3 regions of the Halalkalibacillus sediminis genome follow, and region 3 is predicted to be linked to each of the others. Evidence: riboswitches for the same ligand, from Rfam matches in the RefSeq annotation. Region 3 holds a riboswitch; each other region holds the start of a gene.

Region 1 (4,219 bases), on a different contig from region 3:
AGTTGCTCTTCAAACTCCTTTTTAATATTAATTAATTTACATATACCCTGTTTTTTTGCATTTGAAAAGTAGGAGGGAAAGCAACTGGAAGGCTATTTGGTCAAAACTTATTTAGAACGAACAGGCTTCCTCACACTAAGCACAACTACCGTCATCAGGATAAGCGCCATTCCAAGAAGTTGAATGAGGGTCAAATGATCTCCAATAAGCAGAAAGCCAAACAAAGCAGCTGTTACCGGCTCGATCATGGCGACCATTGAAGCGGTGGTTGGGGCGATATACCGTATGCCAACCACGTACAACATAAACGAAATTCCAGCCCCAAGGATCCCCAATAAAAAAAACCAGCCTACGTCGTTTGATACTGCGACACTAGCAACTTCATCAATGTCCGCAATAATAAAAAGGACGAGACAAAATGAAAAGAATGCGATGGTTAAGATGGTTTGTGGCCTTCCGATCGAAGAGGCGTTTTTAAAACCGAATATAAATAACGCATAAGACAGACCAGCAGCAAGCCCGAAAATCACTCCTAGAAAACCGACTGATAATGATCCAGTATTGTAGGCCCCTGTAAGCATGATAATCCCCATAAGTACAACGAAGATGCATCCCCATTTAAACCAAGTCGAGCGTTCGATTCCTGATACAAAAGAGATGACAAGGACGAACACTGGTGCTGTGCACATCAAAGTTACAGCAACCGCCACGCTTGAGGCTTGAATAGCAAGGAAATAAAAAGTGAAATTCCCAGCGACACCAACACCAGCTAATAAGGCCCATACATATAAACGAGTAGAGGTGGTCCAGTTTTGTTTGAATCGTAAAAGAAACCATATGAAAAAACATACAAAGCCAACAACCCCTCGATAAAGGGAAATGACAATGGGATCCCAGCCCTTGTTCATTAAAATGTCCGCAATTCCTCCACTAACGCCCCAACAAATAGCTGCAAGAATAACCAAGCTTACACCTACTGATCTCAACCTATGCATGCCTCCTAAAAATAGGTGATGGTGCAGATCAAGCCCCTCTACTAGTAACTGAAACGGGCTTAATAATGGAAGCTCAAGACCAAAATCATCTTTTTTACATTCCTAATCAAACATATGTTTTTTTAGAAGGCATTAATGTTAATTCTTTTGTCTTTTCGAATATTAAACGAAATCCTCAGATTGAATATGGTTTGTCTATAAATTATTTATTTTGTAAGAAGCCTTACCTCAACTCTTTAATAAGTAAACAGAGAATTCAAAAACCCCATCTTTATGAGCCAAAGTAAGTTGATAAGATATACAATACATGGATTAGGTAAGTGCGGTTAAGATTTAGCTTTTCAAAGTATGAATTTCTTTCTCTTGTCAAAAGATATCTGTAAATCAGCGAAGGAGGAGATAGAAAATGAGCGGACGACCTAAAGGGCCAAAACAACAGGAAGAACCAAATTTACCAAAGAGTCCAAAACAGCCATACGGCAAACCGCTGCAAGGCTCGCACAAAGTAAAACAGCGAAATCATTCTCAGCAAAAACAGAAATCGGATCATGATATGTAGAGTTTTGAGAAAAAAAAGAGACTGATCCAAATTAAAAGCCTTAGACTGTATTATACAAACCCCGTACCACTTTAATGGTAATACGGGGTTTGTATTTAAGGCAGTTAATACGGAAAGGGTGGTCATATGATCCAAAATATAACTTGGGCTCTTGTAGACCTTTCCCCACGATAATTGAAGAATTATGCATAAAAATGTCAAAATGTAGGTTGACTTTAGTCACAAAGTTATATAACATTTGGGTGTAATTCGTTTTATAGGAATTATTTTCTAGGTTTTTATAACCACAATTTTATATGTATGGGCAAACTCGTTGAAAGGCGGGGACGCAAAGCCTCAGGTCTAAAGCAAGACAAAGGTGCTACGACGGCTGGGTTGCAAAAAAAGTAAGATAAGTGTGCATTCCAAACCGCAAGTTTAATTTGGTATGCACATTTTTTGTGCGGTCAACTAAGGCTTTCCCCTTTCAACGTCACAGCCCCCACCACGAAGTTACAACTTGTCAGTAATTTATATAGGGGGAAAGCTTTTATGCTGAAAAAAGCTTATAGAAAGACGAGAAGAGTATTAATTAGCTTGATTGTTATTTTGCTTGTGTTTACTAGCACACCAATTTATCCGCAAAATGCTACTAACAATCTTAATGCTGAAAAAGGGGAGCTGAATCCGGCTGATTTGATGAATCCTGGAGGAATTATGGATTTCATGCCGGAAATCGGACAAGATCCAGCACCTTTACCACAACCAACACAGAATATTGGACCTACACTACCACCTGCGATGCAAGGGGATATGACTCCAACCGTCGCTCCTAATCACCGAGAAAGTAACCCTACCTCAGAAGATATCCCAACCCAGAAATTCGAAAACCCTGTCAACTTAGCAACAGGAAAACTAGACTTACAAGCTACTGATCTAGAACTTTCAGGAATCGGAGCAGACTATATTTTCGAACGTTCATACATGAAAGATTTAGATGAAGAAACTGCTTTGGGCTTAGGATGGATGCCTAATATTGAATCTGAATTAAGACTTTACGCTGAATTTCACATAGCTGAAACACGCCCTGACGGAAGTGTGCATTCATATAACTTTGTTATGGATGGTGAAGAAGCGGCGGTCACAAGCTATGATGATGACCCGTTAATCAACTATAAACTTCACAAAGGTTATTATGAAGAATTAGAAGACGGAACTAAGCTCACACGTATTAGTAAAGATGATGATCAATATGTTGTGACAAAGAAAGACGGATCAAAGGTTACATATAATGGCTACTACGCTCCATGGCGCGATCCGAACAGTCCAAATTATGAGCCGCCAGAAGACCATGAGTACGATTTCGATCCTAGAAAAGGTAAAATGATTCGTCAGGAAGATCGCTATGGAAATGCATTTGAGTATGACTATACGAAAACTGGTAAGCTAAAACAAATTACTGATACAACAGGACGTACTATCACATTTAATTGGAATGGAAAATTAATAGATTCGATCGAGGACCCATTCGGTAGAACCGTTCAATTCAAATATGATAATCAAAATCGTTTAGAAAAAATTACTCGTGCTGACGGATCCACTTTAGCATACACTTATGATTCGAATAACCACGTCACTTCTATTACAAAAGACGGTGAAACTACTAACTTTAGTTACAATTCAAACGAGCAAATTACAAGTGTTGAAATGTATGGAGATGTCTACTATCGCATGTCTTACACTAACAACACGACGACAGTTACCGACATTGATAATAATAAATGGACCTATGAGCACAATGATGGTCAAATCACACGTACAGAAAATCCGTTAGGGGAAGTTACTACAAATACCTATGATGACGACAATAATGTAAAAAGTATTACATCACCTCAGGGAACGATTTCTTACGCTTACGATGACCACGGCAACCGTACGAAGAAAGTTAATTTAGCTGGCGGTGTGACGGAAACCAAATACCATGATCAATGGGAGCAGCCAACTAAAATTATTGATCCTTTAAAAGGTGTTACGAAATTTGAGTACGATGAACAAGGGAATTTAGAAAAACGTATTGACCCAGAAGGCGTATACGTTGAGTTCGAGTACGATGAACGTGGTCAAATGACTCATATGACAGATGTTAAAGGCAATACAACGGAAATGGTCTATAACGACCAGGGATTTGTGGAAGAAGTCATAGACCCTCACGGCAAAAAAACGTTGTACGAACACGATGATTTAGGTCGAATTACAAAAGAAACACTGCCAAATGGCTCGACAACTAATTATTCATATGACGCAAGAGGCAATGTCTTAACTGAAGATAAAGGAAATGGCGTTGTTACTTCGTACACGTACGATTACCAAGGTCGCATTAAAACAATCAAAGACCCAATTAACCGTACCACTACCTATGATTATGACGGTAAAGGTCAAGTTGAAAAAATCACTGACGCTGCAGGCGTGACCCGTTACACATACAATAAACTTGGTCATATTAAAACGATCGAAAACCCACAAGGGGAAATCACAACTTTTACAAGGGATGTCTTGGGTCGCCCGACTCATATTGATCGTTCAACTGAGACAGCGGACTATCTTTATGAAGAATTTGGCGTCGATAAAGTTACAATCAAAACTGGAACAACTCAAAAAGTTTTCGATTATGACTATGATGATCGAG
Region 2 (4,219 bases), on a different contig from region 3:
GAAGTGGTCTGAACAAAAATAAGTAGAGTTTGTCTAACCGCATATATAATAGGTAGAAACTCAACTTAGTCTGAACAAATCTGAAAGTTACACCAGCCTTCTAAGCTGTCGGTCGGGCGTTCGAATCGCTCCTGGGACGCTCTTAAAAAAATAACGTTTTAAAAATCCGTCATATCAACCGTTAAAGGCATCGTCCAATTAAACGGTTACTTGGCGGATTTTTTTTTGCTGTCGATTGTTGGACGTTAAGCCGCAGGACAACCGAATAGAAAGCTGTTGAACTTCAATTAAGCGAATTTTTAAGGAGGAAACGGTTATGGCCCCAAATTTCATACGAACAAGAAGAAAGAAGGTCACAATACAGGCTTCTATTTCAGAAGTTGTAGTACATATAAGACTGAGAAAATAAATACGAAATAAGGTACTGCTTATTAAAAAAAAGAAAGCTCTCAAAATGAGAGCTAAGACTATACTAAAATAAACCTGCTTCTACTGCAGCATCAAAACTATCTCTTGCAAAATCAAATGGATTATCAATTTTTTCCCAGTGTATATACATTAACCTTGGCTCATCAAATAGCCAATGGTTATGGAGAGCTGTAACCATTATGCCTCTCCACCGGAGAGCTGAAATAAAAGGATTAATTTCTTCTTGGAGAATTACTGTTTCACCCAAGTTAAGTGTTCGCCCACCTACTGAATTTTCAAATGATAATGCAAATGGTAAAGCTAATGGAGATCTTGTTCTTCTGTTCAAGATTGATGCTTCTATGTTTCTTAGTCTAGAAACAACACATACTCCATCTGAAACTTGAGGAGTACCACCAATAATTCTAGCTAATCTATCACAACTTGATGACATTATTTTTCACCTCCTTACACTATCAAGGTATGTAGGGAGAAATATGTTGTATAGGTGGTCATTCAACGTCAATAAAATAGAGAAAAAATAGTCATCATTTAAATAATGCACATCACGATATAATGCGATGTAGATTAGAAGTTAATCATTTGAATGTTGCCAAAACATCGAACTTTGAAGTCTAGTAGGTGGTTTATAAAATGGGGAGTGTAAAGATAAATTAATCGCCAGAGCTTCAGCTCTGGCGATTAATTTACATATTCAAATACTATCCAATCCTTTACTTTTTTAAGTTTTAACTCCGGCTTGAGCTTTGTTAACGTGAAACTGTCCAAATAGGTAAGCAAAGGATATTTTGTGTAAGTAGCTTCAAAATTATAAAATTAATAAACACACATGATAGCTACATTTGATGATGAGATGACATCTCGTGACCAGGGTTATAGCCTTGTTGCATCAAATATTGTTCGAGTCGCATTACAGCATTAAAATGTCTTTGGTAATAGCTCATGTGTTTCTGAGGTTCCACATATTCATACCTTTTTGTTAGTAATCCATACAAACTAGCTTCACTCAATAAATCTTTTGCTCTTTGATCTAAACGCATGAAATTCCTCCTGAGTTTTTAACGTCAGTTTAGGTTCCTAATTTCTTGATGTATGGGCGAATGACTAAAAAAGCAAAAAATAAAAGCCAGATTTTTACTGGCTTAGTCGATCAACACTTTATCTAATTTTCGAGTGAGGTCTTCAAAGTATGGTTTTTCTATAAAGTCTTTTGCTCCTAAATCCAAACATCGCTGGATGATATGAGGTTGGGCTAGAGAAGAACACATGATGACTTTAGCATCTGGAAATAGTCTTTTCATAAGTGACAACGTTTGAAATCCATCTAAATCATCCATAATGAGGTCCATAATTACTATATCCGGATGGTGCTTTTTATAGATAGGAAGAGCCTCTCTGCCATTTGAGGATTCAGCAATGACCTGATATCGATCCGTTTGTTCTAAGATTTGTTTCAACCACTGGCGAATAAACCATGAATCGTCAACCAACACAACAGTATAAATAGAAATCACCTTCCATCAAGAAAGGGACAAGTGATTGCAGCCCGGCTACCATAGAAGTCCTTAGGTCCGTGGCTTTGCGTCTCTTACTTTCGTAAGGTTTGCCCTTTAAGTTTTTAAAAAGCCAAGAGCAGGGCCCCTGGCAAGTACAGCTTTTACTAATTATATCATAGCGAGATTGCTCTGGTAGAACATTAGCAGTAGTTTAAATACTACAATTTAAATAATAATGAAGAAATCAAGAACAAATTGGTGTTATAAATTAATTACAACTATCAAGGTAAATGAATGTTTGAATATCATGATATAAAGAGAGAAGCCATTAATTGGAGGCACTCTTTTTTTCATTAAGATAACTTTGACTTAAAAGATTATGAACATTATTTTCCTTAAATATGCTGGAATAAAAATAAAAAGTCAGTTCAAGATAGAGAAGAGTGTATATTTTAAAATATTTAAGGAGATTGACCATGCAGCTGTCCCCTCACATTTATGACCTGGTCATTAGACCTAATTGGTTCAATGAAAGGTATATCCACCAGCAAATTAAAAAACACTGTGATTTTAAACAAAAGACTGTTTTAGACTTCGGGTCAGGAACGGGTGCGAACTGTATACTTGTTTCCCCTATAAATTATATAGGATTAGACACGGACCTAGATAGAATTGGTTATTCCAGAAAGAAGTATCCACAATATCAATTCAAACCATTACATGGGTATCAACTTCCGTTACCTAATAATTCAGTTGACATCATTATGATTGTGGCAGTATTGCATCATATACCAGTTGAGAAGATTGATCACTATATTACCGAGTTTCGTCGGGTGCTGAAAAATGAAAACAGTGAAGTGATCGTTTTAGAGCCTTGCTTACTTAATAAAAAATGTCTTAAAAATTGGGTAATGAAAAAACTCGACAAAGGGGAGTTCATTCAACATGAGGATTCCTACTTAGGTTATTTCAAAAGAGCAGGATTTAATGTGTTATCCATTAACAAATTTCCGAAAGGACTGTTTTACAATGAATTGCTCTTCAAAGCGCAATTAAAATAGTAGTTATATTTACAAAGTCATAGTATGAGAAGAGCTCTCCTTAATTGGAGAGCTCTTCTATGCATCTAAAACTTTCATTTATTGTTATGCTTGTCTATGGAGAAACAGACACTTTTATATGAAGTATTCTATCCGTGTTGTTTTGCAAACTGAATTCTCTAATTGTATAATAATGGTAACAGCGTCAAAGGAAGGACATAAAGAAATGTCAAACAAATAGAAGAGAGATTACACTTTAAACACAATAGAATTGTTGATATATCTTTTGATAGTCATAATTTTGTATTATGTACTTCAAATAAGGTTTCATGCAGTTGAAGTTTTCGTTTACCTATCACTAATACTAATCTGGGCTCTTAACGTACTCACCAGGAAAGAAAACCGTGAACGTTTGAGTAAGTAAAAGTATAAGTGGTTTATAAGAATGTGACTCAACTACACAAACCTGAATGCTAGACCTAAAAGGTCAGGCTTTCGAATCGCTCCTGGGACGCCATTAAATTTAAATTACCAACTCAAAAGCAAATGTGCTTTTGAGTTTTTTTGTTTTCTGACATGTAATTACATTATAAATGAACTATTTGGTAATTTGAGATCGAATTGTCGAAATTCGTCGCAAAAAACCTCCTCTTGAAATGTAATTGTAATATTATGATAACCTTTGTGAAACTTATTGATGGTAGACTTGCAATTAGGCTGAATTAAAAGTATTTTATAGATTATTAGATACATAGTGAAGGTAGGGATTGAATTGAAGCTTAAAAAAATGACGAGTGCAACCTTTTTATCAATTCTTATTGGAGGAGCACTGATTGGTACCTCTATTCACGCAGAAACTATTGATGACCTTGAAGATCGTAAGTCCAAAATTGCTGATGAACGCCAAGAGATCAAAAGCAATTTGTCCGAAGCAGAAAGTGAAATGGCAGATTTATTAATCGAGCTTGAAGAATTGAATCAAGAAATTGAACAACTAAGAGAAGCATCTGAAAAAAACCAAGAACAACTAGACGAGACAGAAGCTAAGATTGATATCACTCAAGAAGATATAGATGAGCTACAAGAAGAAATTGATATTATTGAAAAACGTATTGAACTTCGACTAGATATTTTAAAAGAACGTTTATCTTCCTACCAAAAGCAGGGTGGAAGCATTAATTATATGGAAGTTGTACTAGGTTCCAAAAATTTTGGTGAATTCATCAGCCGTACTGCTGCAGTGAATAAAATTAT
Region 3 (4,219 bases):
TTCTCGTTTTACCTGCGATATTACCCGTCTGTGTATCAAGTACATCTCCCACAGTAAGTTCATAATCTGATCCCCATAGCAACGTCTGCTCATAAGTTTGAGCCCCTGGACCATCCAAAGCGAGGACCCCGAAGTTTCCTGTATCTGAATCGCCAGCATCGACTTTCAATGAGTATTCTTCTCCGTAATTAAGTTGAACGGATTCATCGATTCCCAAGGGTGCAGCTCCAATCGCTCTTCCCATCTTTCCTAAACTGGCAGTGGCTCGCGCCTCCACATCAATCGAATCGATACCGAATAATTTCATGAATACTGTGTTAACTGGTTTCTGTAGCTCCAATGTCACTTTTTCGTCCAAATTAATGATAATACCTGAGAACGAATCTAACTCTTCATGGTGACCCAGGGTTTCATCGACTATTTGCCTTACAGTCAGTTCATCGTCAGCTGTCAGTTCTTGCGCCCCCGACAACACACTTGCATTGGCGGTTTTTTGCAAATGTGTCTTTGTCATGTACAGCATGCCACCATCCACTACTAAGCCTGTCATCGCCAAGAGAGCTGTAAAAGAAAATGTGACGATCACCGCTGCGTGCCCTCTTTCATTTTTAAAGAAAGACTTGAAATTCATCACTTATACTCTCCTTCACTCTACTCGAATCGTTGAATCAGCAGTGAGCTGGACCGCACCGTCGAATATTTGTTTAGCAAAAGGGGTGAATGGTTCTACTGGGTAAGTCAAGGTGACCGTTACATACTCTCCTGACTTTCGGCTTGCATCATCTGGAGAAACCGACACTTCAAGCTTATCCGAATCACCCGTTTGAAAATTGTTGTGAGCAAATTCCACAATTTCACTGTCCTGATAACCGAAACCACCTAGACGAACGGTTTCTTGAGCAGTGAAGTGCAAACCAGTATAGGAATACATCATCCGTCCAACATCGAATACTCCTACTAAAATAATCATTAATAAAGGTATGATCAACGAAAACTCAACAATCGATTGTCCCTTCTGGTCACGGCGAAGCCTCATCTAAATCACCACTCCGCCAAAGAAAAACGAAACAACCGCTCCGCCAACGATCGCTACACCGTAGGGGAACGTTTTCTGAAACGATTGTTTCTCTGGAAGATCAAGATTCATTCCATATCTCATGTTGAATAGAGCACGAAAGAAAGATTTCATACGGTTGAAAAACCCACCTCTGAACAGCAAGATCGCTAAACCGATCACCGCTCCGATCAATGCCATATAAACCGCCGTAGCAAAAACAAAAGCCGGTCCTTTAATCGCACCGATCACCGCTAATAACTTCACATCTCCAGCACCCATTCCACCCATCAGATATGGAATCAATAGAATTCCGAAACCTAAAAGCAAACCTAGAAAAGCATTCATCAATCCTTCTAGACCAAAACTGATTGGATTAAGGAGGAGAGCCAAAACTAAAGCTGGTAGTAATACGTTATTGTAGATTTTTCGATTTTTCACGTCTGTCACGACACAGATAAGTAACACAATAAATAAGAGCAAATTAATCAACGTCATGGTTCTCCTCCTTTCCAAATCTATTTATTAATTAGGGGGTAAAAATTATTATCCTGTTGTAGAATCTGTTCCAGTTGGTGTTTCATCGAATTTAGCAATCACATCATTAAACGCATCAATAATTGCATCTCCAAACGTAATCAATACTGCTACAACTCCAACTGCTAAAACTCCTAAAATCAACGCGTACTCAGCCATACCTTGTCCATCTTCTTCTCTTAAAAAGTTCTCAAAAAATTGTTTCATAACTTTAATCTCTCCCTTAAAATATAATGTTTAGTTGGTGACCGATCGCCGTGTCCGTATCCACGATAGTTCCAGCAGTTACTTCGATCACTGATTCAGCATCTTTTCGTCGCTTCCCGATTTTATTCGGCAATAGCCCAATGTCTAAGGCAACCACTTCTTGTGATTTGTTAATGTAAATGACGTCAATGGGATACCGCATGAAATAGGAATGCACCGACTGGCAGGGTTTAATGTGTAAACCGTTCCCTGATGGTAATTCTTTTGTATACATGAGCCCTTTCAACCTCTTGAAAAAGGTGTAGGCTTGTTGGACATTGTCACCAACAACTTGATTGTTACTCAGGTTAACGATTTTCACGTAAGAATTTCACCTCCTGGATATAAAAATAACCCCGCCATTACCGATAGGCGGGGTTATTGTCTATGAAAAGTCCACGAAATACACTTCCACTGGCTCTTAGATGGGAGGTTTTCGCTTTGTTTGCATAGATCCCTGTTCCTTCGGTAACTGGCTGGCATTGTGCGTGATGCACAGAAGCCCCTGTAGCTTTGCGTCACTGGTTTTCACCAGTTTTGCCATTATCGAGATGCAGCAACTATTCAGTTTGCTTGACTAAATCTTATTGCTAGAATAAACCATTACTACCATACTAGGAATCGGTCAAACTTACCAATTATTTATATCTTTAGATATACAAACATCCATATATCTACAAGTCCTAGTTTAATAGTAGGATTAAATTGATTAACAGGTAAACTTTTCTTCTGATTAATTGAAAAAAATGGAAACTATATAGTTTTATAAGATTACTTTTTTAATATTCGAAAAAAAATCATATTTTTTGAGGTTTTTTTTGAAAATAGTTCAATTGAATGTGATTTTTGCAAAAATCACAGCTTAAGGACATTCAATTGAACTATAACAATGGATATTCTAAACCATTGGAGTTGAATCATTCGTTTGATAGGATGGTAGTGGATATAAGGAGGGGATCAGATGAAAAGGTTACAGTTTCATACTTACACTGGGTTTGTACTCATTTATATCCTCCTTCTTTTTATAGATTCTGAGATATTGTTATTTACCCAAGGCGTCGTCGGGATGCTTGCCCTGCTAATTTCGTTTAAAGGGGCTACTAGAACATACCAAATGATTGGAATCATTTTTACGATCATCTCATTCCTTCTGTTTTTTATATTCGAATTGGAGTATGCAGAGCTGGTTTACTATTTCACTTCGATGGGTCTATTGTTGTCACTTTTATACTTGATTCCTTTCATCAATCACTTCATGATTGTCGGAAAGTACGACCAATCCATGTATGATGTACTTAAATCTAATACACCAAACTTAGGAAAGTTTTACGTCAAATCCTACTTAACGAGTTATGTCCTGACGATCTTCATCTTTCTATCGACAATACCTTTAGTTTATCGATTTATTCAAGCCAAAACAGCTATCTTCAATGACAAAATCACCCATCAATTCGCTACTAGAGGTATTTTAAGACCTTTTGCTGCAGCGAATGTTTGGAGTCCTATCGAAGTATATATCGCTTTAGTAGTTGCAATTACAGGAGCATCCTATTTACATCTGTTACCGATTCTATTTGTCTTTTCTCTTATAATGGTCCTATCTGAATTAGCATTGGGATACTTTAAATATCGAAAGCATGAACTCACTTCTGAAAGTTCGAGTACAAGTCAGGCCTCAGAAAACATGAGAAAGCTGTCACATTTAGGAGCTTTTCTGATCTTCTTCATTGGTACCGCTTCTGCAGTTCATTTCATAATTGGGCTCGAATTTTTTGAAGCGATTGTTCTAATCATTGTCCCTTACACGATCTTTTGGTCGATTATGATCAATAAGCTTCGTACATTCATCCGTTACAACCAGGAAGTGTGGGGAGATCACATTTGGACGATGCAGAATTTCGTCATGTTATTGGTTCCAGTTGGGGTTTTTAACGAAATCGTGGAGGTTACCGGGATCTTTGAAGGTGTCTTCGATTCAATTGCTTGGATGGAGGAATCTCCATTAATCCTGTTGATCGTCTTGATGTTCAGCTCAATGATTCTAGCGTTTTTCGGTTTTCACCCTTTGGTGACATTGAGTCTTCAAGGAATTTTCGTCACCCCTTTTCTAGATACGATCAATCCGCTTAGTGTTTCGGTGGTGATGATTATTTCGGTCGTAGCAAATGATATGACTGGAACATTCAATGTGCCAATTACGATGCTTAACCAATACTTTAAACGTAATCCGTATCAGCTGACAGCTTGGAATATCGGATTCGCATTACTATTCGGAGCAGTAGGAGTCTTCATCGGATATTTAATTCTATAGATAAAATGACTTCAAATGATCACTTGTTATCATGAAGGCTCTGTTATCGTTCATTTTTATTATTTAAAGAT

What was found. A riboswitch is a leader RNA that binds a small molecule or an ion and turns the genes downstream of it on or off. The one in region 3 is predicted to bind cyclic di-GMP.
Region 1: it holds a riboswitch for cyclic di-GMP, as region 3 does, so the genes downstream of both, CEY16_RS14820 (DUF2515 family protein) here and CEY16_RS11075 (DUF192 domain-containing protein) in region 3, are expected to answer to the same signal.
Region 2: it holds a riboswitch for cyclic di-GMP, as region 3 does, so the genes downstream of both, CEY16_RS05335 (response regulator transcription factor) here and CEY16_RS11075 (DUF192 domain-containing protein) in region 3, are expected to answer to the same signal.

What each region holds. Positions count from the first base shown of each region.
Region 1 covers NZ_PJNH01000006.1:7,387-11,605, reverse strand. Annotated here, with positions in the region: gene CEY16_RS14830 (DMT family transporter) at 108-986, opposite strand; gene CEY16_RS14825 (small acid-soluble spore protein P) at 1,402-1,554, shown strand; cyclic di-GMP riboswitch class I at 1,848-1,937, shown strand; gene CEY16_RS14820 (DUF2515 family protein) at 2,086-4,219, shown strand, end outside.
Region 2 covers NZ_PJNH01000001.1:1,005,526-1,009,744, reverse strand. Annotated here, with positions in the region: gene CEY16_RS05345 (DUF1259 domain-containing protein) at 473-862, opposite strand; gene CEY16_RS05340 (hypothetical protein) at 1,266-1,469, opposite strand; gene CEY16_RS05335 (response regulator transcription factor) at 1,572-1,943, opposite strand; cyclic di-GMP riboswitch class I at 1,967-2,047, opposite strand; gene CEY16_RS05330 (class I SAM-dependent methyltransferase) at 2,402-2,986, shown strand; gene CEY16_RS05325 (C40 family peptidase) at 3,738-4,219, shown strand, end outside.
Region 3 covers NZ_PJNH01000003.1:270,916-275,134, forward strand. Annotated here, with positions in the region: gene CEY16_RS11055 (pilus assembly protein TadG-related protein) at 1-631, opposite strand, end outside; gene CEY16_RS11060 (TadE/TadG family type IV pilus assembly protein) at 647-1,036, opposite strand; gene CEY16_RS11065 (A24 family peptidase) at 1,037-1,552, opposite strand; gene CEY16_RS11070 (Flp family type IVb pilin) at 1,601-1,798, opposite strand; gene CEY16_RS11075 (DUF192 domain-containing protein) at 1,815-2,159, opposite strand; cyclic di-GMP riboswitch class I at 2,302-2,389, opposite strand; gene CEY16_RS11080 (hypothetical protein) at 2,799-4,148, shown strand.